One region of the Pseudomonas migulae genome, then DNA from elsewhere that is predicted to be linked to it. Evidence: riboswitches for the same ligand, from Rfam matches in the RefSeq annotation. Region 1 holds a riboswitch; the other holds the start of a gene.
The links. Region 1 has a riboswitch for cobalamin ahead of J2Y86_RS05085 (CbtB domain-containing protein). Riboswitches for the same ligand answer to the same signal wherever they lie in the genome.

Region 1 (14,924 bases):
CGCGCGGCGCGTCGAAAGTCCCGGTCTACGATGGTGAACGCAGTCAGGCCGCGGCGCCGACCCGATTGTTTTATGACGCTTTCGGCAAGCACGGGTGGCAGCAAAAGGGCTTTTACTCAGTGCTGGACGCCCGGGGCAGCCAGGCCGCGTTGATGGCGCGGATGCTGGAACTGGGGCACAAAACACCGCTGACGCCCAACGCCAAGTTGCCGGAAGACATCGTCCTGGGCCTGAACCGGGAAAACCTGTGCGCGATGCCGGCCGAGTTCGACGGTTACGCCAGCGTTCATCCGAAGGAAGGTATGCCGCTGGCGGTCACTGGCCTGACCGACCAGCAGTATCAGACGCTGCAACGCTGGCTGGCCTCGGGCGCGCCCATCGATGAGCAGGGCCTGGTGCCGTCCGCGAAAGAAGCGTTGCAAGTGGTGCAATGGGAAAGCCTGCTCAACTCGCCGGGTGCCCGCCAGAGCCTGGTGGGACGCTGGTTGTTCGAACACTGGTTCCTCGCCCACCTTTACTTCAAGGAGGGCGAGCCGGGGCATTTCTTTCAGTGGGTGCGTTCGCGCACGCCGACCGGCCAGCCGATTGACCTGATCAACACGCGCCGCCCGAATGACGATCCGGGCACGCAGGTGTATTACCGCTTGTGGCCGGTGCAGGGGGTGATCGTGCAGAAGACCCACATCACCTATCCGCTGAGTGCGGCAAAGATGGCGCGGATCAAAAGCCTGTTCTACAACGGCAACTGGCAGGTCAACGCGTTGCCGGGTTACGGGCCGGAACGCCGGGCCAATCCGTTCACCACGTTCGAGGCGATCCCGGCGCAGGCGCGTTATCAGTTCATGCTCGATAATGCCGAGTACTTCGTGCGCACGTTTATCCGCGGGCCGGTGTGTCGCGGCCAGATCGCCACCGACGTGATTCGCGATCACTTCTGGGCGTTGTTCCAGGCGCCGGAACACGATCTCTACATCACCGACCCGAACTACCGCGGGCAGGCCACGCCATTGCTGGCGATGCCGGGGCAGAACGACGACGTCGGCAGCGTGTTGGGCCTGTGGCGTGACTACCGCGACAAGCGCAACGAGTACGAGGCGCTGCGTCGCGACAACTATGCCGATGTGCCGGCGCCGAGCTGGTCGACTTTGTGGGCCGGTAACGACAATGCGCTGTTGACCATTTTCCGCCATTTCGACAGCGCCTCGGTGAACAAAGGCCTGATCGGTGACGTGCCACAAACGATGTGGCTGTTCGATTTTCCACTGCTGGAGCGCACGTATTATCAGTTGGCAGTCAACTTCGACGTGTTCGGCAACGTGTCCCATCAAGCGCAGACGCGCCTGTACTTCGACCTGATCCGCAACGGTGCCGAGCAGAATTTCCTGCGGCTGATGCCTGCCGATTCGCGGGACGGCTACCTCGACGACTGGTACCAGAACGGCGGCAAATTCAAGATGTGGCTGGACTATGAAGCCATAGACAACGACAAGCCGACGGCGCTGAAACTCGACGAGAAAGACCCGAAACGCGACTTTGCGATGCAGCTGTTGTCGCGTTACGGTGAGCTCAACGCCAAGCCCGATCCGATCAACCGCTGCGACGGTGCTTATTGCTCGCGACCGAACATTGACCCGGATTTACAGGGCGCCGAACAGGCCTTGAGTCGCCTGGCGTCGCGTCCGGCAGCGGGTCTCAAGGTCATCGATCAACTGCCGGAAGCGACGATGCTGCGTATTGAGGCCAAGAGCGGCAAGCGCGAGGTCTACAGCCTGCTGCGCAACCGCGCGCACAGTAACGTGGCGTTCCTGTTGGGCGAATCGCTGCGCTATCAACCGGGGCTCGACACACTCACCATTTTCCCCGGCGTACTCAGCAGTTACCCGAACTTCATGTTCAACATTCCCGCCGGGCAAGTGCCAGCGTTTGTGGAGGCGATGGAAAACGCCAAGGACGCCAACCGTTTCGAGAAAATCGTCGAACGCTGGGGGATTCGCCGTAGCCATCCGCAGTTCTGGTTCTACTTCCATGACCTGAGCCAATACGTCCACGAAACCGACCCGGTGGAAGAGGGCGTGCTGGACATGAACCGGTACGAGAATCTTTGATCGACTTTTGATGGCGGGCCGGTGTCGGATCTGTAAGGCACCGCAAATCCCCTGTGGGAGCGGGCTTGCTCGCGAAGGCAGTGTGTCAGTCGCCGTTAATATTGCCTGACACACCGCTTTCGCGAGCAAGCCCGCTCTCACAAGGGAAATGCGGTGGATTGCGGATCGGGAACGGGAGGGCGGTCAATGTTGATTTCAGTACAGGCATTGCGCGCGCTCGCGGCCTGGACGGTGGTTTGCCACCATTTCATGCAGATTTTCTTCGACTTCAAGGCCCGTGGGCCGATCGGTCAGATGTTCATCGACAAGGGGGCGGTGGGTGTCGATGTCTTTTTTGTCATCAGTGGCCTGGTGATTTTCCTGTCCACCGAGGGCAAGTCGCTGCCGCCGGGACGCTTTCTGCTGTATCGGCTGTTTCGCATCGTGCCGGCGTATTGGCTGTACACGGTGCTGATGGCGCTGGTCGTGGTATTCGCCCGACCGGTGTTGCCGGATCAGGCAGTCGACTGGTCGCATTTCCTTCTGTCGCTGTTGTTCATTCCTACGGAAAACCCCGGCGGCTACGGGATTTATCCGACGCTGAATGTCGGCTGGACCCTCAACTACGAAATGCTGTTCTACGTGCTGTTTGCCTGGGCACTGCTGTTCCGCTTGCAAGTTCGACTGCTGATTGTTGCTGCGCTGCTGTTTGCTGTGTGTCAGGCGTGGACCGGTTACGGCTGGATCAGCCCGTTCTACCGTTCGGACATCGTCTATGAGTTCCTGCTCGGGATTGCCATTGGCATGCTCTACCGACGCGGCTGGATCAAACCCGGTTTCTGGCTGCCATTGCTGGGCATTGGCGGCGCGTTGCTGGCGATTTATCACTTGGCGCCGCAGCCGCGGTTCCTGGCCTGGGGCCTGCCGAGTGCGGTATTGGTGGTGGCCTGCATGGCGCTGGAGCGGTTTTTCGAGCACAGCCGAGTGTTCAAACTGCTGGGGGATTGTTCCTACTCGGTGTACCTGATGCACGTGTTGGTGCTGTCCGCCGGAGGCTTTGTCGCACAGCGTTATGGCATCAATGCCTACGTCATGTTCGCCGTTTGCGTCGTGGCCATTGGACTGGGATCGTGGGCAAGTTACGAATGGGTGGAGAAAAGCAGCTATCGGTGGCTTAAAGCCAGGATTGACGGCGAAACGTCCGATCGGGGCGAGCTGACGCTTTCCCGACAAAAATACTAGGACTTTGTACGGCGCGATGATTGGCGTAAACTGCGCCCAAGCCTGCGAGGAGTTTCCATGACCGCTATTACCATCACCGACGCCGCCCACGATTACCTGGCTGATCTGCTCTCCAAGCAGAACACCCCGGGCATCGGCATCCGCGTCTTTATCACACAGCCTGGCACCCAGTACGCCGAGACCTGCATTGCTTATTGCAAGCCGGGCGAAGAAAAACCTGAAGACACGGCGCTGGGGCTGAAAAGCTTCACCGCTTACATCGACTCGTTCAGCGAAGCTTTCCTGGACGATGCGGTTGTCGACTACGCCACCGACCGCATGGGCGGCCAGCTGACCATCAAGGCGCCAAACGCCAAAGTCCCGATGGTCAACGCCGACAGCCCGGTCAACGAGCGCATCAACTACTACCTGCAAACCGAGATCAACCCGGGGCTCGCCAGTCACGGCGGTCAGGTCAGCCTGATCGATGTGGTCGAAGACGGCATCGCCGTGTTGAAGTTCGGCGGTGGTTGCCAGGGCTGCGGCCAGGCAGACGTCACCCTGCGTGAAGGCATTGAGCGCACCTTGCTCGAGCGCATTCCCGAGCTCAAAGGTGTACGTGACGTGACCGACCACACGCAGAAAGAAAACGCCTACTACTAAGGTGTTCGCTGCAGAAACAAAAAAACGGCACCCGTGAGTGCCGTTTTTTTATGGTTGATCGGTCCCTGTGGCTCAGGGTCTGTAGAGATGCGCATGCCCGGCGCGATATAGCGACGACTCACTGAAGTGATCGCTCCCCAACACCCGACCGACCAGAATCAACGCCGTCCGCCGAAACCCCTTCGCCTCAACCTTCCCGGCAATATCCGCCAGCGTCCCAACCACCCAGTCCTGATCCGGCCAGGTCGCGCGGTGAATCACCGCTATCGGACAGTCCGCGCCGTAATGCGGCAGCAATTCAACCAGGATTTTCTGCAGATGATTCACCCCCAGGTGAATCGCCATGGTCGCCCCGTGCTGCGCCAGACTCCCCAATTCCTCACCGGCCGGCATCGCAGTCTTGTCCGCGTAGCGAGTCAGAATCACGCTCTGTGAAACGTCCGGCAACGTCAGCTCGGCGCCCAAAAGCGCCGCACAGGCCGCCGTTGCGGTGACACCTGGAATGATTTCAAACGGAATATCGAGTTCACGCAGGTAGCGAATCTGTTCGCCAATCGCGCCATAAAGGCTTGGATCGCCCGAGTGCACCCGTGCCACATCCTGGCCATTGGCATGGGCAGACTTGATCAGTTCGATGATCTGCTCCAGGTGCAGTTCGGCGCTGTTGACCACCTGTTCGGCGCAATGGCCTTCCAGCACCGCGGCGGGCACCAGGGAGCCGGCGTAGATGATCACCGGGCAGCTCCGGATCAGCCGCTGGCCTTTGACGGTGATCAGTTCCGGGTCGCCGGGACCTGCGCCAATGAAATAGACGGTCATCGTCGTTTCCTGTCAGAAAAAGGGACTGGGCAAGGCTTCAGATGAAGATTGCTCATGATCGAAGGCGAGGATTATCGAGGATTTTACGCAGTGCAGGCCAATGCCAGGGTGGCCTGGGCGTATTTTTGTCGCGAGATCAGCAGTTTTGCCGGTGCCTGGGCCAGTTGTTCCGCGAGGGCGAGGGCGGTGCTTTCCGCTACGCCGTAGCAGCCGGTGCGTTCGAAAGCGATGTCGGACAGGTGGCTGAGTTGCGGTTTGTAACCTTCCAGTTGCTGGCTATTGAAATACATCAACGGCAATCCCAGTTGTTCGGCGAGCTCGACCAGGCCGGGTTCATCACGCTTCAGGTCGATGCTGGCCAAGGCCTTGATCTGGTGAAGTTCGATGTGATGAGCCTGTAATGCCTGATCGAGTAACGCCCGCAGCGTGCTGACGGGGCAGCCGCGCTGGCAGCCCAGGCCGACAACTAAAGTCGGCGCTGTGCCAGTGTCTGTCATGCGTGGTATTGGCCATCGCTTTTGCGGCGGAACAACCAGGCGCTGATCAGGCCCAGGGCCAGCCAGAACGCGACGTTGGTCAGCTGCGAAGCGATTTTGAACTGGGCTTCCAGGGCTTCCGGCGCGAGCATCGAGTGCACTTCCGGTTGCGGGGCGCCAATGACGTGAGGAACGGCGAGAATCGCCACGCCCAGGAGCTTCATCAGCCAATGACGGCTGAACACGATCAGCGCGATGCCGACAGCGGTGGACGCTGCCGTGCCGATCCACCAGATTTGTCGTTGTGCCAGGTCCGCCGCGGCAGTGCCCGGCAGTTCCGGTGGCAGGCCGAGGGTCGGTGCCAGTACAAACGTGGCGTAACCGGCCAGGCCCCAGAGCAGGCCTTGGGAGGTTTTGGTCGGCGCACGCAAGGTGTAGAGACCGGCGAGCATCAGGGCAAAACCGACTGCAACCACCAGATTGCCGCCGGTGGTCGACAACACGCGCTGCCAGCCGTCTTCCGGTTCCCAGGCTTCGGCATCGTGGGTGTGAGCGGCGGCGCCAGCGGCGTGTTCATGAACTTCAACAGCCGCAGGCTCAGATTTTTCGTAAGTCTCGGCTTGCAGAATCAGCGGTGCGACCCAGAAACTTTGCAGCAGGGTCAGCAACAGGGCTGCCAGCAGCCCGGTGAAACCTGCGGTTTGCGCAATACGCTTGATCATGTCGGCAGGTCTCAGTGGCACGGGAACGCGGAGCTGTGACGGGTATCGTGCGCGGCATTGTGCACCGCTTCGATGTGCGAGAAACCGGCGAAATACACGAGGCACGCGCCAAGGATCGATGCGCAGATGGCAGCGGTCAGGCGTTGAGCCAAGGTGGTAGTGGTGGTGGTGGCGGATGTGTGGCCGGTGCTGCTGATGATCGACATGGCGCTTCCCTCTGGTCTGTCAGCGGGTGAATAGAGCGCATGGAAGATCCCTGCAAATCGGGCTCGCAGAGATTCAAACAGCGCCCGCCCACCGCGGGTTTGTTGTTCAGTGAACGTAATCGTCACTTTGTGTTGCGGGCCGGTCTCCGGGCTCGCGAGGGGCTTTGGCATTCACCGAAACCTGCAAGCGTCACCTTCCCATGCCGAACTGCTGGCACAGTGGATCTGACGCTTCGCTCGCTTACCGTTGCGGGGGCAGCACCGGACTGACATGGCTTTGAGTAAAGCACATGATTCACCGGTTTCCCGTTTCACCCTGTGAAGGGCACCCGTAACAAGGCGTGTAGGAGAGCATGGGCGGGGGTTGGGCGTCAATTGGCAAGGGTTCTCAACTCGGTGGGAGGGCAAGGGCAAGGAGTGTTACCTGTGGCGAGGGGATTTATCCCCGTTCGGCGGAGAAGCCGTCGCAATACCTGCTTGCGGGATGTGCCTGAAAGAATGCATGGGGTTGCTGCGCAGCCCAACGGGGATAAATCCCCTCGCCACAGGTAACCTGCCTTGCCACAAGGGATTGCAATCAACTGACGGACATTGACCCGCTCCCACACCATGCGTAGCCTTGCGCTTTCGAGGTTCTTCGGCATTTGCCGAAGCTAAGAAGGGAACGCGGTCGATGCCGCGGCTGCCCCCGCAACTGTGAACGGTGATGTTCGCTGCCACGCCACTGCACGCTCCAGCCCTGGAGCCCGCGGGAAGGCGCAGCGAACGCCAGTCTAGCGACAGGCACACCGTCAGCCAGGAGACCTGCCTCGAACCGAATTCTCACTACAACCGGGCGGGGTGATCCGGTGGCGAAATCTTCCGCGCGCCTGCCTGTGCAGCAGCGGTCGTCGTCCCGTATGCCCGCCACCTTGCCAAAGGGCATCCGATGAAAACACTGGCCAAACTTCCCGTCACCATCGTTACCGGCTTCCTCGGCTCGGGCAAGACCACCTTGCTGCGGCACATGCTCGACAACGCTCAGGGCCGCCGCATCGCGGTGATCGTCAACGAGTTCGGCGAACTGGGCATCGACGGCGAAATCCTCAAGCAATGCTCCATCGGCTGCACCGAAGAAGAAGCCAACGGTCGGGTCTACGAACTGGCCAACGGCTGCCTGTGCTGCACCGTCCAGGAAGAGTTCTTCCCGGTGATGCGCGAACTGGTCGCCCGTCGTGGCGACCTCGATCACATCCTGATCGAAACGTCGGGCCTGGCCCTGCCAAAGCCTTTGGTCCAAGCCTTCCAGTGGCCGGAAATCCGCAGCGCCTGCACGGTTGACGCGGTGATCACCGTCGTCGACAGCCCGGCCGTTGCCGCCGGCACCTTCGCCGCTTTCCCGGACCAGGTCGACGCCCAGCGCAAACTCGATCCGAACCTGGACCACGAATCGCCCCTGCACGAACTGTTCGCCGACCAACTGGCCAGCGCCGACCTGGTGATCCTCAACAAGGCCGACCTGATCAGCCCGGAAGACCTGGCCCGCGTACGCCTGGAAGTCGCTGAAGAACTGCCGCCAGCGGTGAAAATCATCGAAGCCAGCAGCGGTCGCTTGCCACTGGACGTGCTGATCGGCCTCGGTGCCGGTTCCGAAGAACACATCGACAGCCGCCACAGTCATCACGATCACCACCATGAAGGCGAAGATGATCACGATCACGACGCGTTCGACTCCATTTCCATCGAACTGCCACAAGCCGACGAAAGTCTGCTGCTGGACGCGCTGACCCAACTGGTGGTCAAGCACGGCATTCTGCGGGTCAAAGGTTTCGCCGCGATTCCGAACAAGCCGATGCGCCTGCTGATCCAGGGCGTGGGCACGCGTTTCGACAAGCACTTCGACCGTCAGTGGGGCGCCGATGAAGCGCGCACCACGCGTCTGGTGTTGATCGGTCAGGAGCTGGATGCCGTGCAACTCGAAGCGCAACTGCGCGCCGCGCTCAGCGTCTGACCCATGCACCTGCTCAGGACCCAGCCCGGCGGTTTCGTGTCGGATGACAACATTGCCGACCTTGGACAAACCCCCGCCGAGTTGGTGATCCTGTGCAGCGGCGATTCCAGCCTGGCGCTGCTCGCCGAAGCGGCGCAGCAGTTGCCGGACGATTACCCGAGCGTGCGTCTGGCGAACCCGATGCAGGTGCAAAATCACGCGTCGGTCGACCTGTATGTCGATGAAGTACTGCGCCACGCCAAGGTGATTTTGATTTCGTTGCACGGCGGCATCGCTTATTGGCGTTACGGCGTCGAACGTCTGGTCGAACTTTCGCAGCGCGGTGTGCAGCTGATTCTGGTGCCCGGCGATGATCGCCCGGACCCGGAGCTCAGCGACCTCAGCACCGTGATTGCCGAAGACCGCGACCGGCTCTGGCATTACCTGCGCCAGGGCGGCATGGCCAACGCCCTCGATCTGTTTCGCTGCGTGGCCAATCGCTGGCTGGATCGCGACTACACGTGGGCCGAGCCACAAACCCTGCCGCGCACCGCGATCTACCACCCGCAAAAAAGCCCCGCTGCACTGAGTGATTGGCAAGCCGAATGGCACGCCGATCAACCGGTGGCGGCGGTGCTGTTTTACCGCTCGCATTTGCAAGCGGCGAACACCGCGTTCATTGATGTTTTCTGCCAGCGTTTGCAAGCGGCGGGGTTGAACCCTTTGCCGATTGCCGTGGCCAGTTTGAAGGAGCCCGGCTGCCTGACGGTGGTTGAGGACTGGCTGGATGAAGTCGAAGCAGGGGTGATTCTCAACACCACCGGTTTCGCTCAATCCAGCCCCGAAGCGCCGCACTTGCGGCCGTTTCGCCGCAATATCCCGGTGATCCAGGCGATCTGCGCTCAGGACAACGAACCCGGTTGGCGTGCCAGCGAACAGGGCCTCGGCCCGCGGGATCTGGCGATGCACATCGCGCTGCCGGAACTGGATGGGCGGATCATCAGCCGCCCGATCAGCTTCAAGGACCTGGCATGGCGCAGCGAGCGCAGTCAGTCCGATGTGGTCTGCTACCGACCTGCACCGGAACGCATGGATTTTGTCGCCGAACTGGCGCGGCGCTGGATCGATCTGGCGCGACTGCCGAACAGCGAAAAACGCATCGCGTTGATCCTCGCCAATTACCCGACCCGTGACGGGCGCATTGGCAATGGCGTCGGCCTCGATACACCGGCCGCAGCGTTGAACATCCTCCGTGCGTTACACGCACAGGGTTATCCGCTGCCCGCCGAACTGCCGGACAGCGGCACCGCGTTGATCCAGCAATTGCTCGGCGGTGTCAGCAACGATCTCGATACCCTCGACCAGCGTCCGTGTCATCAAAGCCTGGCGCTGGACGACTACAACCTGATGTTCGACGCCTTGCCCGAGGCCAACCGCCAGGCCGTGCTGGAACGCTGGGGCGCGCCCGAAGGCGACCCGATGTTCCGTGGCGGACGGATGATGATCGCCGGGCTGCGTTTCGGCCTGACCTTCATCGGCATTCAACCGGCGCGCGGTTATCAAGTCGATCCGAGCGCGGTGTATCACGACCCGGACCTGGTGCCGCCCCACGGCTACCTGGCGTTCTACTTCTGGTTGCGCAACACCTACGGCGCCCACGGCGTGATCCACGTCGGCAAACACGGCAACCTCGAATGGCTGCCGGGCAAAGGCGTCGGGCTGTCGGACAACTGCTGGCCGGACGCGTTGCTCGGGCCGCTGCCGAACATCTATCCGTTCATCGTCAACGACCCGGGCGAGGGCGCCCAGGCCAAGCGTCGCACCCAGGCGGTGATCATCGATCACTTGATGCCACCGCTGACCCGCGCCGAAACCTACGGCCCGCTGCGTAATCTCGAGCTGCTGGCCGACGAGTATTACGAAGCGCAACTGCTTGATCCGCGTCGCGCCCGGGAGTTGCAGCGCGACATCCTGCAATTGGTGCGCGACACCCACATCGACCGCGAGCTGCTGCTGGACGAGAAGCTCGACAGCGATGCTGACGCGGCGATCTGGTTGCCGCGCCTCGACACTTACCTGTGCGACTTGAAAGAGTCGCAGATCCGTGACGGCCTGCACATCTTCGGCGAGTCGCCGACCGGACGGTTGCGCATCGATACGTTGCTGGCCTTGCTGCGCATTCCCCGTGGCGACGGGCGAGGGGCGCAATCGAGTGTACTGCGGGCGTTGGCCAAGGCTTTTGAATTGGGTTTCGATCCTCTGGATTGTGCGTTGGCGGAGCCTTGGGTTGGGCCTCGGCCGGATGCCTTGTCAGCGATCAGCGATGAACTTTGGCGCACGGCGGGCGATACGCGCGAACGCTTGGAGCTGTTCGCCGCGCAACTCATCGAGCAAACCCTGAATACCGACGCCGAACCCGGTGGGATCGAGCCTTTGTGGCGAGGGAGCTTGCTCCCGTTGGTTCGCGAAGCGGACCCAAAAAACGGGACTGCTGCGCAGTCCAGCGGGAGCAAGCTCCCTCGCCACACAAGCCCGTTCCCTAAAGAAGGTTGGGATGAGATTGGCGCCATCCTCGACAACCTGCGCGAAGTGGTCGCGCCGCGCCTGGACGCCTGCGGCCCGGCGGAAATGCGCGGTCTGCTCGACGCCCTCGGCGGTCGTTTCGTCCCGGCCGGCCCTAGCGGCGCGCCAAGTCGTGGTCGCCTGGACGTGCTGCCGACCGGGCGCAATTTCTACTCGGTGGACGTGCGCAACCTGCCGACCACCACCGCCTGGCGCATCGGTTTCCAGTCGGCGAACCTGATTCTTGAGCGGCACTTGCAGGATCACGGTGATCACCTGCGTCAGCTCGGCCTGTCGGTCTGGGGCACCGCGACCATGCGCACCGGCGGCGATGACATCGCCCAAGCCATGGCGTTGATGGGCGTGCGGCCGGTCTGGGCGACGGGCAGTCAGCGCGTCGACGATTTCGAGATTCTGCCGCTGAGCCTGCTCGACCGTCCGCGGGTCGACGTGACCCTGCGCGTGTCCGGTTTCTTCCGTGATGCGTTTGCCAATCTGATCCGTCTGTTCGACGCCGCCGTGCAGGCGGTCGCTGCGCTGGATGAGCCGGACGATCTCAATCCATTGGCCGCCAAGGTCCGCGCCGAGCGGGAAACGCTGCTGCAATCGGGGCTCGATGAAGAAGCGGCCAAGCGTCAGGCCGGTTGGCGCATCTTCGGTGCCAAGCCCGGTGCCTATGGCGCAGGTGTGCAGGGCGCCATCGACGGTCGTTTGTGGCAAAGCCGCGAGGACCTGGCCGAGGTGTACCTGAACTGGGGCGGTTACGCGTATGGCGGTTCCGACGAAGGCACCGCCGCCCGCGAACAGTTTGCCCAGCGCCTGAGCCAGGTTCAGGCCGTGCTGCAAAACCAGGACAACCGCGAGCATGACTTGCTCGATTCCAACGATTATTACCAGTTCCAGGGCGGCATGCTCGCCGCCGTGGAAAGCCTGAGCGGCGAAGCGGCGGCCAGTTACCATGGCGATCACAGTCAACCGGACCTGCCGAAGATTCGCACGTTGAAGGAAGAACTGAATCGGGTTATCCGCTCGCGGGCGGCCAACCCGAAGTGGATCGACGGAGTGAAGCGCCACGGCTACAAAGGCGCGTTTGAGCTGGCGGCGACGGTCGATAACCTGTTTGCCTTCGACGCGACGACGCAGCTGATTGACGATCACCAATACGCGTTGCTGGCCGATGCGTATTTGCTGGACCCGGCGACGCGGGATTTTGTTCGTGAGCATAATCCGCATGCCCTGCGCGACATGACCGAACGGATGCTGGAAGCGCAGCAGCGCGGGATGTGGAAAGATCCGGGCGAATACCGCGAGGCGCTGGAGAATTTGTTGTTGGACATAGAAGAAGACAGCTGATGCGCCGCAGACTCTGTGGGAGCGGGCTTGCCCGCGAAGGGGCCGTCACATTCAACATTGGTTTTGACTGACAGGACGCCTTCGCGGGCAAGCCCGCTCCCACAGGGATAGAAGCGCCAGTGAGATTTATTGATAGATCACCGACCATGACCGAGTATTGAAGATGACCGACACCCCGCATTTCCCCTTGTCCGCCGTGGTCGGCGCCGACGACTTGAAACTCGCCCTGTACCTCACCGCCATCGACCCGAAAATCGGCGGCGTGCTGATCGAAGGCCCGCGCGGCATGGCCAAATCCACCCTGGCCCGAGGCCTCGCGGACCTGCTCGCCAGCGGTCAATTCGTCACCTTGCCGCTCGGTGCCACGGAAGAACGCCTGGTCGGCACCCTCGACCTCGACGCGGCCCTGAGCGAAGGTCGCGCACAGTTTTCTCCCGGCGTGCTGGCCAAGGCTGACGGCGGTGTGCTGTACGTCGATGAAGTCAATCTGCTGCCCGATCACCTCGTGGACCTGCTGCTCGACGTCGCGGCCAGCGGCACCAACCTGATCGAGCGCGATGGCATTTCCCATCGGCATTCGGCGAAGTTCGTGCTGATCGGCACGATGAACCCGGAAGAGGGCGAGCTGCGGCCGCAACTGCTCGACCGCTTTGGCTTGAACGTGGCGCTCGGTGGCCATACTGCACCGGCCCAACGGGGGCAGATCATCCGCCGGCGTCTGGATTTCGACAGCGATCCGCAACGGTTCTGCGCTGAGTGGGAGAGCCAGCAGCAGTCGCTGCGTGAACGGTGCGAGAACGCGCGCAACACGCTGGCGAGCATCCCCCTCGACGATGAAGCGCTGGCACAGATTACCGAGCGCTGTTTCGCCGCCGGTGTCGATGGCCTGCGCGCCGACCTGGTCTGGCTGCGTGCCGCTCGTGCCCACGCGGCGTGGCGCGGGGCGAGCGCCATTGCCGAAAACGATATCGACGCTGTGGCCGAATTTGCCTTGCGTCACCGTCGTCGCGAACAATCACCACCGGCGCCGCAACAGGCCCGGCAACCCTCGCCACAACCGTCCAGCCCGAGTGAAGGCCAGGGCCAGTGGGGCGAAATGCCTGCCCAGGCGCTGCCGGTCGGTGCGCGACGTGAAGTGCCGAGCTGGCCAAAAAAGCCCTAGGCATTCGCCCTCGATCTGACGCGGGGGCGAATGCCAAGCCCCGCGCTGGACGACTGGCCAATGGCAAACAGGGCAAACGTCAGGCGGCGCGCAGCGGCTCGATCAACTGGCCCGGCACCTTGCTCAATGGCCGTCCTCGTCAACGCCAGGATGTGCTGTTTCATCTGCGCACCCGTTCGCCCCACGAGTTGTGGCTGGTGATCGTCGACGCTTCGGCTTCCACGCGCCGGCACCAGGCATTGAGCGATGCGAAGGGTTTGCTGGCGCAATTGTTCGACGACGCTTACCGCCAGCGCGCGCGCCTGGCGTTGATGACGGCCAGCGGTCACGCACCCGCGTGGCAAGTGCAGGGTTTGAAAGCGTCCACCGGTCTACGGCACTGGCTCGATGGCCTCGGCGCGGGCGGTGGCACGCCGTTGCTGGCGGCGCTCGGCGAGGCGGGGCGATGGCTCGCGGCACGGCAAAAACGCTTTCCGGCGGAGCAGCAGCGGTTGTTGCTGGTGACGGATGGGCGATTGAAGGAGTGGTCGGGGGTGTCGGCGCTGGAGTGTCCGGGGTTGTTGATCGACATTGAGCGCGGGCCGATTCGGTTGGGGCGGGCGAGGCAGTTGGCGGCAGAGATGCAGGCAGATTATCGGCATATCGATGAGCTGATTTAAGGCTGAGTATTGCAGAGCCTGAGAAGGCCTCATCGCGGGTAAGCCCGCTCCCACAGGGTTTGTGTATTGGTCAACAATTTTGCGAACGACACAAAACCTGTGGGAGCGGGCTTGCCCGCGATGGGGTCACCTCGGTATCGGATAATCCCGACCCATCCGCAGCGCTACCCTATGCTCTGAAAGCCGCCATTCACAGGAGTGAAGCATGCGTGTTCTAGCCACCAACAGTCAGGACGATTTTCGCGTCAAAGCTTACGCCGGCACCAACGGCGTGCTGCTGGCCATGGACCTGGCCGAATCCTGTCGCACAGGCCTGCTGGGGTTCGCCATCGAAAAACAGCAGGGCAGCAAGCCCTGGTTGTTCCTGTTCAACAGCCTGACGTTTCCCGGCAAGACTCATACATTCCCGCAGTTTCACGCCACCCCGAGCGACCTTGCGCCGTTGCAGAAATTTCGCTGGGCCGATTACGCGGTCAATCCGGGGATGACGATCCATTACCGGATTCACCTGGCGTACGGCAGCGCTGATGCACCGCAGCTGGGCGAAAACCTGGAAGTGACCGTCACGTCCGACAATGGCCTGCCGCAACATCAAAGCGTGATCTTCAACCGCGCAGTGGCCGCCAGTCAGGCGTTCCAGCGCAAGTTCCCCGAGCTCGATGCGCTGATCAGCGCCAACAAAAACCTGCCCATCGAGGCCTGGCCCGATGCCCCTCGGCAATGGCTGGAAAACGGTTTGCTCGGGCGCTTGCTGGGGTTCATCGAACGGGCGGTGGATAATCAGTGGGCGCTGGACATTGCCATCTACGAATACGAACTGGAGGTGATCGTCGATGCCGTCAATGCGGCGTTCGAACGCGGCGTGAGGGTTCGCGTGCTGTATCACGCACAACCTGGCGATGACGACACCGCGATCAACGAAGCCAGCCTGGAAAAAATCCCGGCGGCGAACAAGCGCGGGCGTATCACCCACAACATCTTCCACAACAAATTCATGGTGCTGAGCCGGGTCGATGCCGCCGGGCAGC
Region 2 (14,924 bases), 4.7 Mb from region 1:
TTATGCGACGCTTGGGCGTTTGCTCGAGCCGTTTGGCGCGCGCCTGCAGAGTGTTGACGCTGACCGGGTTCTCTACCGGGTCAACGGCAGCGCCGAACAGTTGCGGTCACAGTTGTCGCTGGCGAAGTTGCAAGAGGTTCCGGCGGGTGAGGCCCCGGCACCGACAGCACCTGTTCAGCCGGTGGCCGAAGGATCGGCGCCCGCTGTCGCGCCACCGCCTGCGCCGGTGCCGCAACTGCGTTTCCGTTGGTAAGGTTTTCTTTCTTTATATAGATGCAGATGGAGTGGTACATGGCCGATACGCGGCGTTGGTTCTGGTTGGGTGGGGTGGTTCTGCTCTGCGCGTTTATTTGGCTGTTGCATCCGATTCTGACGCCGTTTCTGGTGGCGCTGCTGTTGGCCTATCTGTTCGACCCGTTGGTGGATCGCCTGGAAAAGGCCGGCCTGTCCCGGACCTGGGGCGTGGTGGCAGTGTTCGCGCTGTTCACTTTGATCTTCACCACATTGCTGCTGGTGCTGGTGCCGATGCTCGCCAAGCAGTTGTTTCGCTTGTACGAACTGGCGCCGCAGATGCTCGACTGGTTGCAGCACACCGCGTTGCCGTGGGCGCAATCGAAGTTCGGGTTGTCGGATGGTTTCTGGAAGTTCGACAAGCTCAAAGCGGCGATCAGCGAGCACATGGGCCAGACCACTGACATTGTCGGCGTGGTGTTGAGTCAGGCGACCGCCTCCGGCCTTGCGTTGATCGGTTGGCTGGCCAATCTGGTGCTGATCCCGGTGGTGAGCTTCTATCTATTGCGGGACTGGGACCTGATGATGGCCAAGATCCGCAGCCTGCTGCCTCGTGACCGTGAAGAACGCGTGGTGGTCCTGGCGGGTGAATGCCATGAAGTGCTCGGCGCGTTCGTGCGCGGGCAATTGCTGGTGATGGTGGCGCTGGGCGTGATCTATTCGGCGGGCCTGATGCTGGTAGGGCTCGAGCTGGGGTTGCTGATCGGGATGATCGCCGGCCTGGCGGCGATTGTGCCGTACATGGGGTTTGTCATCGGGATTGGCGCGGCGCTGATTGCCGGCCTGTTCCAGTTCGGTGGCGACTTGTACCCCATGTTTGGCATCGTCGCGGTGTTCATGGTCGGCCAGGCGCTGGAGGGCATGGTATTGACGCCGTTGCTGGTGGGTGACCGGATCGGTCTGCACCCGGTGGCGGTGATCTTCGCGATTCTGGCGGGTGGTGAACTGTTCGGTTTTACCGGCGTGTTGCTGGCGCTCCCCGTAGCGGCGGTGATCATGGTTCTGGTGCGCCATGTGCATGATTTGTATAAAGATTCTGATATCTACAGTGGTGTCGACGAACCTGAGCTCTAAGGGGGTACGATGACGCGTCGCGGGCAGTCTGGTTCAGTGCCAGGCTGGCCCGTGCCACCTGCGCAACTGTCACTTGCGCCGCCAAAGAAACGCCCATGAAAGCGGTGCGATAACGCAAACCTTTGATTTTGCTTATGGTCTGTCGCATTGTGCGGTCAGCTTCACGGGTATAAACTTCGCAAACTTTACACAGAGGCCACTAACGGTTCCTTTGGAACTGTTCAGTCAGCATGAAACCGATTCAGCTGCCCCTAGGTGTGCGTCTGCGTGATGACGCTACCTTTATCAATTACTACCCAGGCGCCAATGCCGCTGCACTCGGCTATGTCGAGCGGCTGTGCGAAGCCGACGCCGGCTGGACCGAAAGCCTGATTTATCTCTGGGGCAAGCACGGGGTAGGGCGCACGCATTTGTTGCAGGCGGCCTGTTTGCGCTTCGAACAGATGGGTGAAACGGCGGTGTATCTGCCACTGGCCGAGTTGATGGATCGCGGCATCGAAATTCTCGACAACCTCGAACAGTACGAACTGGTCTGCCTGGATGATCTGCAGGCGGTGGCCGGCAAGGCGGACTGGGAAGAAGCGTTGTTCCATCTGTTCAATCGCCTGCGTGACAGCGGTCGGCGCCTGCTGATTGCCGCGTCGACGTCACCGCGTGAATTGCCGGTGAAGCTGGCGGACCTGAAATCCCGTCTCACGCTGGCGCTGATTTTTCAGATGCGACCGCTGTCCGACGAAGACAAATTGCGTGCCTTGCAACTTCGTGCGTCCCGTCGTGGATTGCACCTGACCGATGAAGTCGGACATTTTATCCTGACCCGTGGCACTCGCAGCATGAGCGCGCTGTTCGAACTGCTTGAGCGTCTCGATCAGGCCTCTCTTCAAGCTCAGCGCAAGCTGACCATTCCGTTCCTTAAAGAGACGCTGGGCTGGTAAAGCCCAAGTCCTGCAAGGGTTTTGGCATATTTCAGGCGCCAAAAAGTTCGCTTTCCTACAGGGTGTAGGCCGCGCAAGCGTCTAAATGGGGCTTAAGCGCTTAGATGGAAACGCGAAACCGGAAAGTCACATAAAGTTCGATTGAATTTGCAAATGAGGATGATAGCGGGCATAGTCTCGGCTTCTTTACAACTATCAGCCACGGTCGTGCCCATGCTAAATCGCTTTGCACCCCTCGTGCCTCTCGCACTCGTCACCCTGTTGTTCGGTTGCGCAGCCCACACTCCAGTGTCGGAGCAAGCGCCTCAACAGCAGGTTAAAAATTCAGTTACTGCGCAATCTTCTTCCGTTCTTTTCCAGGAAGAGCTGGCCACCGACAAAGAACTGGCTGACTTCGCCGACGGCAAGTCGTACCAGCTTCCGGTTCTGGCCGACAGCATCCTCGAACGTGGCATGTCCCTGATCGGTACCCGTTACCGTTTCGGCGGCACCTCCGAGGCTGGCTTCGATTGCAGCGGTTTCATCGGATATCTGTTCCGCGAAGAGGCCGGCATGAACCTGCCGCGTTCCACTCGCGAAATGATCAACGTGGACGCACCGCTGGTTGCTCGCAGTGCGCTCAAGCCGGGCGACCTGCTGTTCTTCGCCACCAACGGCCGTCGCGGTCGTGTCAGTCACGCCGGGATCTACCTCGGTGACAACCAGTTCATCCACTCCAGCAGCCGCAAAAGCGGTGGTGTCCGGGTCGATAGCCTGGGCGACAGCTACTGGAGCAAGACCTTCATCGAAGCCAAGCGTGCACTCGCGATGGCCCCGACCGTGGTCACGGCCCGCAAGTAATGCTTCAGCCTGTCGTCACTTCGGTGGCGACAAAAAGCCGCTCTGCAACAGAGTAGGCGGACAGTTTGTAAGGCGAACTTAAAGTCTTACTTGAAGTTTGCCGCATAGCCGCTAGAATCCTGATCTATTATTGATGGCAAACCGCCTGCGTCCTGCGCAGGCGGTTTTCTTTTCTGCCCTGTCGGCAGAAAAAAGCCGCAGCCAGATCAGGATGTTCTGCTTATGACGATGTCGGCCCGCCTCGCACTCATGTTCTTCGCAGCGCTGCTCAGCGCCTGCGCCAGCCGTACACCGCCGCCTGCGCCAGTGGTTCGCGCGCCGATTGTTTTCGGGTCATCACAACCTTTTTCTCCTGAAGCTGAAGACGTGCTGTTTCGCGCGTTGGGCCTGGTTGGCACACCTTATCGCTGGGGCGGCAACACGCCGGATTCCGGGTTCGATTGCAGCGGCCTGATCGGTTATGTCTACCGTGACGTCACCGGCATCTCGCTGCCGCGCACCACCCGCGAGATGATCAGCATGCAAGCGGCCAATGTCGGCAAGGAAGGCCTGCAAACCGGCGACCTGATTTTCTTCGCCACCAATGGCGGCTCTCAGGTCAGCCACGCTGGGATCTATGTCGGCGAAGGTCGCTTCGTCCATGCGCCGGCCACGGGTGGCACGGTGAAGCTCGACAGCTTGTCCAAGGCTTATTGGCAAAAAGCCTACCTCAGCGCCAAGCGCGTCCTGCAACCTGAGCACCTGGCGCGTAACCCATAGAACGCAGAGGTTGTCATGACCGCTCGCACGCTCAATCTCGACGACTCACTGTATCAATACCTGCTCGACGTTTCCCTGAGGGAAACGCCGCTGCTCAAACGCTTGCGCGATGAAACCCAGGCGTTGCCGATGGCGCGCTGGCAGATAGCGCCGGAGCAGGGTCAGTTTCTCGCATTACTGGTGAAGCTCACCGGCGCCAGGCGTTTGCTGGAAGTCGGCACCTTTACCGGTTACAGCGCGTTGTGCATGGCGGCGGCGTTGCCGGAGGACGGCTCGCTGATCTGCTGTGACATTCCTGGTGACTACAACGCCACGGCGCGCCGTTACTGGCAGGAAGCAGGACTTGCCGAGCGGATTGACCTGCGCCTGGCGCCGGCGCTGGAAACCCTGGCTCGGTTGGACCAGCCCGAACCATTCGATTTGATGTTCATTGATGCCGACAAGGCTAACTATCCCGCCTACCTGGAGCACGCGCTGCGTCTGCTGCGCGTCGGTGGCCTGGCGGTGTTCGACAACACGCTGTGGAGCGGGCGGGTGCTTGAGCGCAATCCCGAGAGTGAAGACACCCGAGCCATCCAGGCGCTGAATCTCGCCTTGAAGGATGACTCGCGTGTGGATCTGTCGCTGTTGCCGTTGGGGGATGGATTGACACTCTGCCGTAAACGGTAACGCGGTCCTTGAGGGAGCGGGCTTGCCCGCGATAGCGATCTTTCAGTCACATTGATGCTGAATGTACCGACCCTATCGCGGGCAAGCCCGCTCCCACAGGATTATGCATTTCGCGGCAATACGTTATTTAGCCGCAGAAACCCGCCACACCTTGTTCCCCACATCATCCGCCACCAGCAAATCACCCTGCTGATCAATCACCACACCCACCGGCCGGCCCATGGCTTTCTCATCGTCATTGAGGAAACCCGTGAGTACATCCACCGGTTGCCCGGTCGGCTTGCCGGCACTGAATGGCACGAAAATCACTTTGTAGCCACTGTGCGGCTTGCGGTTCCATGAGCCGTGCTGGCCGATGAAGGCGCCTTCCTTGAATTGCGCTGGCAGCGTGTTGCCTTCCGCAAACGTCAGGCCCAGCGACGCGGTGTGCGGGCCGACTGCGTAATCCGGCGCGATGGCCTTGGCCACCAGGTCCGGGTTTTGCGGCTCGACGCGAATGTCGATGTGCTGGCCGTAGTAGCTGTAAGGCCAGCCGTAGAAACCGCCGTCCTTCACCGAAGTGATGTAGTCCGGCACCAGGTCGCTGCCGATTTCATCCCGCTCGTTGACGGCCGTCCACAGCGCACCCCTCCGGGGCTCCCAGGCCAGACCATTTGGATTGCGAATCCCCGAAGCGAAGATCCGGTGATTGCCGGTGGCGCGATCCACTTCCCAGATCGCCGCGCGACCTTCTTCCTGGTCCATGCCGTTTTCGCCGACGTTGCTGTTGGAGCCCACCGTCACGTACAGCTTGCTGCCGTCCTTGCTGGCGATGACGTTTTTGGTCCAGTGGTGATTCAGCGTCCCGCCCGGCAGATCAACCACTTTGATCGGCTGCGACTTGATTACCGTGTCGCCATCCTCATAGCGGAAGCGCAGCAAGCGATCCGTGTCGGCGACATACAGGTCGTTGCCGACCAGCGTCATGCCGAAGGGCGAGTTGAGGTTTTCCAGGAACACTGTGCGGGTTTCGGCGATGCCGTCGTGGTCCTTGTCCCGCAACAGCGTGATGCGGTTCGGGCTCGGTACGGCGGCACCGGCGCGGCCCATGACTTTTTTCATGACCCAGCCTTTGACGCCTTTGCCATCGTCGGGTTTGGGCGGCGCGTTGGTTTCGGCGACGAGCACGTCGCCGTTCGGCAGCACATACAGCCAGCGCGGGTGATCGAGGCCTTCGGCGAACGCAGCCACCTGAGTGCCCGCTGCGGCGGTGGGTTTGGCACCGTCAGCCCAGCCGATCGCCGGGGCGATGTTCACCGTCGGGATCAGGGTTTTGTTCGGTTCTGGCAATTTGGGTGTCGGGCCGGTGCCGTCGGAGACTTGCAGGCTGGAGGTTTCACCGCAGGCGGCGAGCCCTCCGGCGAGGGCGATGACGAGAACGAGCTGGGGCTTGCGCATGCTGATTTCCCTATAAATGCAGTGACCTGATCAATAGAGAAGCGCAAACCCGCGATGGTTCAACCGGTCAGCCCCGGGCTTCCTTGAACAGCACGGCGATGCCGGGGTGATAGTTGCCCGCTTCATTGCGCAACTTGCGGTAGGCGTAGGGGAAATACCAGGCGACGGCGCAGGTGTGTTCCTTTTGCAGGTCGTCGACCATGTCCTGGAGTTCTTCCGGGGTAGCTCCGTGCTGGGCTTTTTGCGGTGCAACGAACAGGCAGCCGAGTTTCAGGTCGCTGGCGTAGCTGATTCGCCTGGCGTCGCTGGTGATATCGGCGAGCGCCTGTGTAAGGTTCAGGCTGTTGACCCGCGGCCAGCGTTGCGTGGCTTGAAGGTAGGCGCGCTCTTCGCTGGTGGCGATGAACAGGTCGGCGCGGGCGTTGCGTTCGCCTTCCTCGTTCTGTTTACGGGTCGGTGTGTTTTGCAGCGTGACCATTTCCGCCATCCACGCGGCGGCCGAGAGCAAGCCGAGGTTGGCTTTTTCGTCGTACCAGTAAGGCGTGTCGTTATCGCCGCGCACGGCGTTGTAGCGGTTGATACAGTCAAACCAGCGTTCCAGCACCGGGCGCAGGAATTCCAGCTTCGGATTGCTGATGATCATGCCTTGCATGTGGCTCACCCTTGTTATTGTGTTGTCAGGTTGTGGCGCTTTGATATCACTGCTGAGAGTGTGGCACAAGATTGGCGTCAGATAATTGATCGACGGCAGTTATTCGCCGGACGGCGTCCCGGCTTTAATTGACGCTCCACCCTCAACCCTCTAACCTTCGCGGCTTGTTTCAGGTGCTCTGTGGCCTTGGTCGACAGAGTGAAACAGGGAAGCCGGTGAGTGCGTTCGTTCACTTCATGAACAATCACGATCCCGGCGCTGCCCCCGCAACGGTAAATGAGTGAAGACTGCGCATTTTTGCCACTGTGTCGATATCGGCATGGGAAGGCGCGCAGTCAGGCGTAACGCCGCTCATGAGCCCGGAGACCGGCCTGATCCATCCAGCGGCATCACGGTGGGCGATGCCAGGCTTCTTGCCGTCTATTCTTGTGCCTGCCCGCCGTTATCCAGCCTCAACGGAGAGCTCCCCCATGACTGATACTCCCGATCGTGACGAACGCCACCTGGCGCGCATGCAGCGCAAAAAAGCCGTGATCGACGAACGCATCGCCAATTCGCCGAATGAGTGCGGCCTGCTGCTGGTGCTGACCGGCAACGGCAAAGGCAAAAGCAGCTCGGCGTTCGGCATGCTCGCCCGCTCCATGGGCCACGGCATGCAGTGCGGCGTGGTGCAGTTCATCAAGGGCCGCAACAGCACGGGCGAAGAACTGTTTTTCCGGCGCTTCCCCGAGCAGGTGCGTTTTCATGTGATGGGCGAGGGCTTTACCTGGGAAACCCAGGACCGCCAGCGTGATATCGCCGCCGCCGAAGCGGCCTGGGCCGTGTCCCGTGAACTGCTGCGTGATCCATCGATCGGTCTGGTCGTGCTGGATGAACTGAACATCGCCCTCAAGCACGGTTACCTCGACCTCGATCAGGTGCTCAGCGACTTGCAGGCGCGGCCGCCGATGCAGCACGTGGTGGTGACCGGTCGCGGCGCCAAGCCGGAAATGATCGAACTGGCCGACACCGTCACGGAAATGGGCGTCATCAAGCACGCCTTCCAGGCCGGGATCAAAGCGCAAAAAGGCGTCGAATTGTGAGTCAACCACGTCATTGCCCGGCGGTCTTGATTGCCGCGCCGGCCTCCGGTCAGGGCAAGACCACCGTCACCGCCGCGCTGGCCCGTTTGCATCGCAACCAGGGGCGCAAGGTTCGCGTGTTCAAATGCGGCCCTGATTTTCTCGACCCGATGATTCTCGAGCGCGCCAGCGGTGCGCCGGTGTATCAACTGGACATGTGGATGGTCGGCGAGCAGGAAAGTCGTCGACTGTTGTGGGAAGCCGCCGGCGAAGCGGATCTGATTCTGATCGAAGGCGTCATGGGCTTGTTTGACGGTACGCCGTCCAGCGCTGACCTGGCGCGGCATTTCGGTGTGCCGGTGCTCGGGGTGATTGACGGCACGGCGATGGCGCAGACCTTTGGTGCGCTGGCGCTGGGGTTGGCTAAGTATCAGCCGGACCTGCCGTTCGCCGGGGTGCTGGCCAACCGTGTGGGCACCTTGCGTCATGCACAGTTGCTTGAAGGCAGTCTCACTGAAGGCTTGCGCTGGTACGGCGCGTTGTCCCGGGAAACCGGGATTGAATTGCCGAGTCGGCACCTCGGTCTGGTTCAGGCCAGTGAGCTGAACGATCTCGACGTGCGCCTCGATGCGGCGGCCGAATCACTGGCCAACAGTTGTGACGTTGCGCTGCCGCCGCCGGTGGAGTTCGCCGCTCCAGAAGTGATCGCTGCCGAGCCGTTGCTGGCCGGTGTACGGATTGCCGTGGCCCGTGACGAAGCCTTCGCCTTCACCTACGGCGCGAGCCTGGATTTGCTGCGAGCCATGGGCGCTGAACTGGTGTTTTTCTCGCCAATCCGCGATGCACAGTTGCCGGAAACCGACAGCCTCTATCTACCAGGCGGTTACCCGGAATTGCACCATGTGGCGCTGGCACAGAACACCCCGATGCTTGACGCGATTCGCGCTCACCACGCGGCGGGCAAACCGTTGTTGGCCGAGTGCGGCGGGATGTTGTATTTGCTCGACTCGTTGACCGATGTCGAAGGCACTCGCGCAGAACTGGTGGGGTTGCTGGCCGGTGACGCGGTGATGCAGAAACGGCTGGCGGCGCTGGCGTTGCAGGCGGTCGACTTGCCGGAAGGTTCGCTGCGCGGGCACACCTATCATCATTCGTTGACCAGCACCGAGCTTGAACCGATTGCTCGCGGCCTGAGCCCTAACGGCGGGCGCGGGGCGGAGGCGGTTTATCGTGAGGGGCGGATGACGGCTTCCTATGTGCACTTCTATTTCCCGTCGAATCCATCTGCGGTAGCCGCGTTGTTTGCACCGGACCTTGATGCCGCCTTCGCGAGCAAGCCCGCTCCCACATTAATCAGCGCGTTGCCTGAAGAAACGCGGTCAACTGTGGGAGCGGGCTTGCTCGCGAAGAGGCCATGACCGACAACGCCTTCAGTCAGGCCGAACGGGAAGCGGTGTATCGCGCGATCGCCGAACGCCGCGACATGCGCCACTTCAGCGGCGGCACCGTCGAACCCGAGTTGCTCCGGCGCCTGCTCGAAGCCGCGCACCAGGCGCCGAGCGTCGGCCTGATGCAGCCCTGGCGATTCATCCGCATCAGCGATCGCGCCTTGCGCGGCAAGATCCAGTTGTTGGTGGAACAGGAACGCATCCGCACCGCCGAAGCCCTCGGCGAACGCACCGACGAATTCATGAAGCTGAAAGTCGAAGGCATCAACGACTGTGCCGAGGTGTTGGTCGCTGCGCTGATGGACGATCGCGAGCGCCACATCTTCGGCCGCCGCACCTTGCCGGAAATGGACATGGCCTCGCTGTCCTGCGCGATCCAGAACCTGTGGCTGGCGTCCCGTGCCGAAGGACTGGGCATGGGCTGGGTTTCTTTATTCGAGCCGCAAGCCCTGGCCGACCTGCTGGGTTTGCCCGCCGGGGCCAAGCCTTTGGCGATTCTTTGCCTCGGGCCGGTCAAGGAATTCTATCCGGCGCCGATGCTGGTACTCGAAGGCTGGGCGCAGGCGCGTCCGCTAAGCGAATTGCTGTATGAGAATTATTGGGGAGTGAGTCAATGAGTGTGGCGTTGTTGAGTGTCGCCGCGGTTGCGCTGGATGCGCTGCTGGGTGAACCCAAACGCTGGCATCCGCTGGTGGCGTTCGGCCGTTTTGCCGACCGCATCGAACAACGTTTCAATGGTGAGGGGCGCGGCTGGCGCAGCCACGGCGTTACCGCCTGGGTGATCGCGGTTGTGCCGCTGACCTTGCTCGCCACGGCTTTTTCCTGGGCGCCTTATGTCGGTTGGATCGTCGAGATTCTCGCGCTTTATTGCGCGCTTGGCATGCGTAGCCTCGGTGAACACGTCACGCCGGTGGCCACGGCGCTGCGCATTGATGATCTGGAGGAAGCGCGCAAGCGCGTCGGTTACCTGGTCAGCCGCCAGACCAGTGAGCTGGATAAAACCGAAGTCGCCCGCGCCGCCACCGAATCCGTCCTGGAGAACGGCAGCGACGCGGTGTTTGCCGCGCTGTTCTGGTTTGCAGTGGCGGGCGCGCCCGGCGTGGTGCTCTACCGATTGAGTAATACGCTGGATGCGATGTGGGGTTATCGCAACGAGCGCTTCGAACGGTTCGGCTGGGCCGCGGCGAAGATCGACGACGTGCTCAACTATATTCCTGCGCGACTGGTGGCATTGACCTACGCGCTGCTGGGCAAAACCCGACTCGCCCTGAAATGCTGGCGTAACCAGGGGCCGACCTGGGACAGCCCGAATGCCGGTCCGGTGATGGCCGCCGGAGCCGGTGCACTGGGTGTCGAGTTGGGCGGGGCGGCAATTTATCACGGTGAACTGCATCAGCGTCCGCAACTGGGCGAAGGCGCGCCTGCGGACGCCGACTCCATCGACCGAGGCTGGCAATTGGTCCAGCGCGGGGTATGGTTATGGCTGCTGATTCTCTGCGTGGGGGCTGAATTTTATGCTTGAGCACGGTGGACGGTTGCGCAAGGCGGCGCTCGAATATGGCATCGCCGAAGCCGATTGGCTTGACCTGTCCAGCGGCCTCGCGCCCTGGCCGTTTCCCGTCCCGGACATTCCGTTGCGCGCCTGGGCGCGATTGCCGGAAACCGATGACGGACTGGAGCAGGCCGCCTGCGAATACTACGGTGCCGCGCAGGTGTTGCCGGTGGCCGGTTCGCAAATGGCGATCCAGTTGCTGCCGCGTTTGCGCCGGGTCGGCAAGGTCGGCGTGCTGTCGCCGTGTTACGCCGAGCACGCCGAAGCCTGGCGCCGCAGCGGCTACATCGTGCGTGAAGTGCTGGAGCAGGAGGTCGACTTCTTTCTCGACAGTCTCGACGTGCTGGTGGTGGTCAACCCGAACAATCCCACGGGTTTGAGCCTGACCCCGAGCCGTCTGCTCGACTGGCATTCCAGACTGGCCCAACGCGGTGGCTGGCTGGTGGTGGACGAAGCGTTCATGGACAACACACCACACCTGAGCCTGGCGCCGTGTGCCCATCAGGTCGGCTTGGTCGTGCTGCGCTCGTTCGGCAAGTTTTTTGGTCTGGCCGGTGTCCGGCTGGGGTTCGTGCTGGCGGAGCGCAAGCTGCTCAAACTGCTCGCCGAACAAGTCGGCCCCTGGGCCGTCAGCGGACCGACTCGCGTGTTGGGGCAAGCCTGTTTGCAGGATACCGAAGGACATGCCAGACAGCGTGTGCGCGCTGAAGAGGCCAGCGAGCGGTTGGCTGCGCTGCTGGAAAAGCATGGTTACAAACCTCAGGGCGGTTGCGCCCTGTTTCAGTGGCTGACCACCGAACGCGCCGAAGCACTGCATGATTTCATGGCCCGCCACGGCATTCTGCTGCGGTTGTTCACCCACAACAGCAGCCTGCGTTTCGGCCTGCCCGGCGAAGAAGCCGACTGGGCCCGACTCGATCAAGCGTTCGACGCCTATGCCAAGGAAACCCGATGACAACGTTGATGGTGCAGGGCACGACCTCGGACGCCGGTAAAAGCACGCTGGTGACGGCGTTGTGTCGCTGGGTCACGCGCCAGGGCGTAGGCGTCGTGCCGTTCAAGCCGCAGAACATGGCACTCAACAGTGCCGTGACCGCTGACGGTGGCGAGATCGGTCGCGCGCAAGCGGTGCAGGCTCAGGCCGCTCATCTCGAACCGCACACCGACATGAACCCGGTGCTGCTCAAACCCAACAGCGACACCGGCGCGCAAGTGATCATTCATGGTCGCGCCGTCACGACGATGAACGCGGTCGCGTATCACGACTACAAAGCCATCGCCATGCAAGCGGTGCTCGCTTCCCATGAACGGCTGAGCGCGGCGTATCCGGTGGTCATGGTCGAAGGCGCAGGCTCGCCGGCCGAGATCAATCTGCGTGCCGGCGACATCGCCAACATGGGTTTCGCCGAGGCGGTGGATTGCCCGGTACTGCTGATCGCCGACATCAATCGCGGCGGCGTTTTCGCCCATCTGGTGGGCACGCTGGAGTTGCTTTCTCCCTCCGAGCAGGCGCGGATCAAAGGCTTCATCATCAACCGTTTTCGCGGCGACATTGCCTTGCTGCAACCGGGCCTCGACTGGCTGGAAGCGCGCACCGGCAAACCGGTGATCGGCGTGCTGCCGTATGTGATGGACCTGCATCTGGAGGCCGAGGACGGTATCGATCAGCGCCAGACCGACAAGGCCGATCAGGTGCTGAAGGTCGTTGTGCCGGTGTTGCCGCGCATCAGCAACCACACCGATTTCGATCCGCTGCGCCTGCATCCGCAAGTGGACCTGCAATTCATCGGCCCCGGCCAGGCGATTCCACCCGCTGACCTGATCATTCTTCCCGGCTCGAAAAGCGTACGCAGCGACCTCGCGTATTTGCGCGCCAATGGCTGGGACACCGCCATCGCACGGCATTTGCGCTATGGCGGAAAGGTGTTGGGGATTTGCGGCGGCCTGCAAATGCTCGGTGAGCAGGTGCACGACCCGTTGGGCCTTGAAGGTGCGCCGGGCTCCAGCGCTGGTCTGGGTTTGCTGGCGTTCGAAACGCAGCTCGAAGAAGAGAAGCAACTGCGCAATGTGCGCGGGCGCCTGGCGCTGGAGAATGCTGAAGTCAGCGGCTATGAAATTCACGCCGGCGTGACTACCGGAGCGGCGCTGGAAAACGCCGCCGTGCAGTTGGACGACGGTCGTTGCGACGGCGCGCAAAGTGGCGACGGGCAGATTTTCGGCACTTATCTGCATGGCCTGTTCGAATCGCCAGCGGCGTGCAGTGCGCTGTTGCGGTGGGCGGGTTTGCAGGATGTGCAGGACGTGGATTACCACGGGTTGCGCGAGCGTGATATCGAGCGGTTGGCGGATCTGGTGGAGAAGCATCTGGATACCCGGTTGTTGCGTGAGCTCTGCGGGATTTGAGGCGACTGTACCGGCCCCTTCGCGGGCAAGCCCGCTCCCACAGGTTTTGTGGGTGTACAAAAAACCTGTGAACTACTGCGATCCTTGTGGGAGCGGGCTTGCCCGCGAAGGGGCCGGCACAGTCACCGCACATTTTAGGAAATGAACCATGCTGCAACTGATCCTCGGCGGCGCCCGCTCCGGCAAAAGTCGTCTGGCCGAAAAACTGGCAATAGACAGCCGACTCCAGGTGACCTACATCGCCACCAGCCAACCCCTGGACGGTGAAATGAACGAACGGGTCGCCCATCACCGCGCTCGTCGTCCGGCTGAATGGGCGTTGATCGAAGAGCCCGTTGAACTCGCCCGCGTCCTGCGTGAAACGGCCCGCGTCGATCGCTGCGTGCTGGTGGATTGCCTGACCCTGTGGATGACCAATCTGCTGATGCTCGATAACACCGAGCGACTGACTGCCGAGCGCGAAGCCTTGCTGGACGGCCTGGCGGAATTGCCGGGCGAAATCATTTTTGTCAGCAACGAGACCGGAATGGGTGTCGTGCCGCTGGGCGAATTGACTCGCCGCTATGTCGATGAAGCCGGTTGGCTGCATCAAGCCTTGGCCGAGCGCTGTCAGCGAGTCGTCCTGACCGTCGCCGGCCTGCCCCTGACTTTGAAAGGAACTGCGTTATGACTCAATCCTGGTGGCTGAACCCGTGCAAGCCAGTTGACGCTCAAGCCGTCGAACAGGCTCAAGCCCGGCAACAACAGTTGACCAAACCCGCCGGTTCCCTTGGGCGGCTCGAGTCGGTGGCGGTGCAATTGGCCGGGTTGCAGGGGCAGGTGAAGCCGAGCCTGGATCAGCTGTGGATCGCGATTTTTGCCGGTGACCATGGCATCGTCGCCGAAGGCGTGTCGGCGTTTCCCCAGGAAGTCACCGGGCAGATGCTGCATAACTTCGTCAACGGTGGCGCGGCGATCAGTGTGCTCGCACGTCAGCTCGGCGCTTCTCTCGAAGTGGTCGACCTCGGCACGGTAACGCCGTCGTTGAACCTGCCAGGCGTGCGGCACTTGAACATCGGCGCGGGCACGGCGAATTTTGTTGAAGGCGCAGCCATGACTCAAGCGCAGGGTGAACTTGCCCTGCACGCCGGTCGTGACAGTGTGCAGCGTGCGATCGCCGCCGGTGCGCAGTTGTTCATCGGTGGCGAAATGGGCATCGGCAACACCACGGCAGCCAGTGCGTTGGCCTGTGCGTTGCTGGATTGCCCGGTGGTGCACTTGACCGGACCGGGCACTGGCCTGAACGCGGCGGGTGTCAGCCATAAAGCCCAGGTCATCGAACGCGCTTTGGCCTTGCACAGCGCTCAGCGTGGCGACGCATTGCAAACCTTGTTCAACCTTGGCGGTTTCGAAATCGCAGCGTTGGTCGGCGCGTATCTGGCGTGTGCCCAGGAAGGCATCGCGGTGCTGGTGGACGGATTCATTTGCAGCGTCGCCGCGTTGGTGGCGGTGCGCTTGAATCCTGACTGCCGCCCGTGGCTGCTGTTCGGTCATCGCGGTGCCGAGCCGGGTCATCGCCATGTGCTGGAAACCTTGAATGCCGAACCCTTGCTCGACCTCGGCCTGCGTCTGGGCGAGGGCAGCGGTGCGGCGCTGGCTGTGCCGCTGTTGCGCCTGGCGTGCGACCTTCACGGGCAAATGGCGACGTTCGCCGAAGCGGCCGTGGCGGATCGTCCGGCATGACTTTGCGCCTGGACCTGTTGCGCCACGGCGAAACCGAACTCGGCGGCGGCCTGCGCGGCAGCCTCGACGATGCATTGACCG

Region 2: it holds a riboswitch for cobalamin, as region 1 does, so the genes downstream of both, cobO (cob(I)yrinic acid a,c-diamide adenosyltransferase) here and J2Y86_RS05085 (CbtB domain-containing protein) in region 1, are expected to answer to the same signal.

The regions. Positions count from the first base shown of each region.
Region 1 is NZ_JALJWR010000001.1:1,102,936-1,117,859, reverse strand. Features, by position in the region: gene J2Y86_RS05115 (fatty acid cis/trans isomerase) at 1-2,105, shown strand, start outside; gene J2Y86_RS05110 (acyltransferase family protein) at 2,292-3,326, shown strand; gene nfuA (Fe-S biogenesis protein NfuA) at 3,384-3,968, shown strand; gene cobM (precorrin-4 C(11)-methyltransferase) at 4,041-4,787, opposite strand; gene J2Y86_RS05095 (cobalamin biosynthesis protein) at 4,871-5,284, opposite strand; gene J2Y86_RS05090 (CbtA family protein) at 5,281-5,985, opposite strand; gene J2Y86_RS05085 (CbtB domain-containing protein) at 5,997-6,191, opposite strand; cobalamin riboswitch at 6,312-6,539, opposite strand; cobalamin riboswitch at 6,805-7,017, shown strand; gene cobW (cobalamin biosynthesis protein CobW) at 7,120-8,181, shown strand; gene cobN (cobaltochelatase subunit CobN) at 8,185-12,075, shown strand; gene J2Y86_RS05070 (ATP-binding protein) at 12,239-13,237, shown strand; gene J2Y86_RS05065 (vWA domain-containing protein) at 13,357-13,896, shown strand; gene J2Y86_RS05060 (phospholipase D-like domain-containing protein) at 14,102-14,924, shown strand, end outside.
Region 2 is NZ_JALJWR010000001.1:5,759,938-5,774,861, forward strand. Features, by position in the region: gene J2Y86_RS26445 (DUF2066 domain-containing protein) at 1-253, shown strand, start outside; gene J2Y86_RS26450 (AI-2E family transporter) at 292-1,365, shown strand; gene hda (DnaA regulatory inactivator Hda) at 1,596-2,300, shown strand; gene J2Y86_RS26460 (C40 family peptidase) at 2,514-3,140, shown strand; gene J2Y86_RS26465 (C40 family peptidase) at 3,363-3,899, shown strand; gene J2Y86_RS26470 (O-methyltransferase) at 3,915-4,568, shown strand; gene J2Y86_RS26475 (PQQ-dependent sugar dehydrogenase) at 4,692-6,005, opposite strand; gene J2Y86_RS26480 (hypothetical protein) at 6,073-6,657, opposite strand; cobalamin riboswitch at 6,812-7,046, shown strand; gene cobO (cob(I)yrinic acid a,c-diamide adenosyltransferase) at 7,128-7,739, shown strand; gene J2Y86_RS26490 (cobyrinate a,c-diamide synthase) at 7,736-9,136, shown strand; gene bluB (5,6-dimethylbenzimidazole synthase) at 9,133-9,783, shown strand; gene cbiB (adenosylcobinamide-phosphate synthase CbiB) at 9,780-10,688, shown strand; gene cobD (threonine-phosphate decarboxylase CobD) at 10,681-11,673, shown strand; gene J2Y86_RS26510 (cobyric acid synthase) at 11,670-13,121, shown strand; gene cobU (bifunctional adenosylcobinamide kinase/adenosylcobinamide-phosphate guanylyltransferase) at 13,270-13,791, shown strand; gene cobT (nicotinate-nucleotide--dimethylbenzimidazole phosphoribosyltransferase) at 13,788-14,843, shown strand; gene cobC (alpha-ribazole phosphatase family protein) at 14,840-14,924, shown strand, end outside.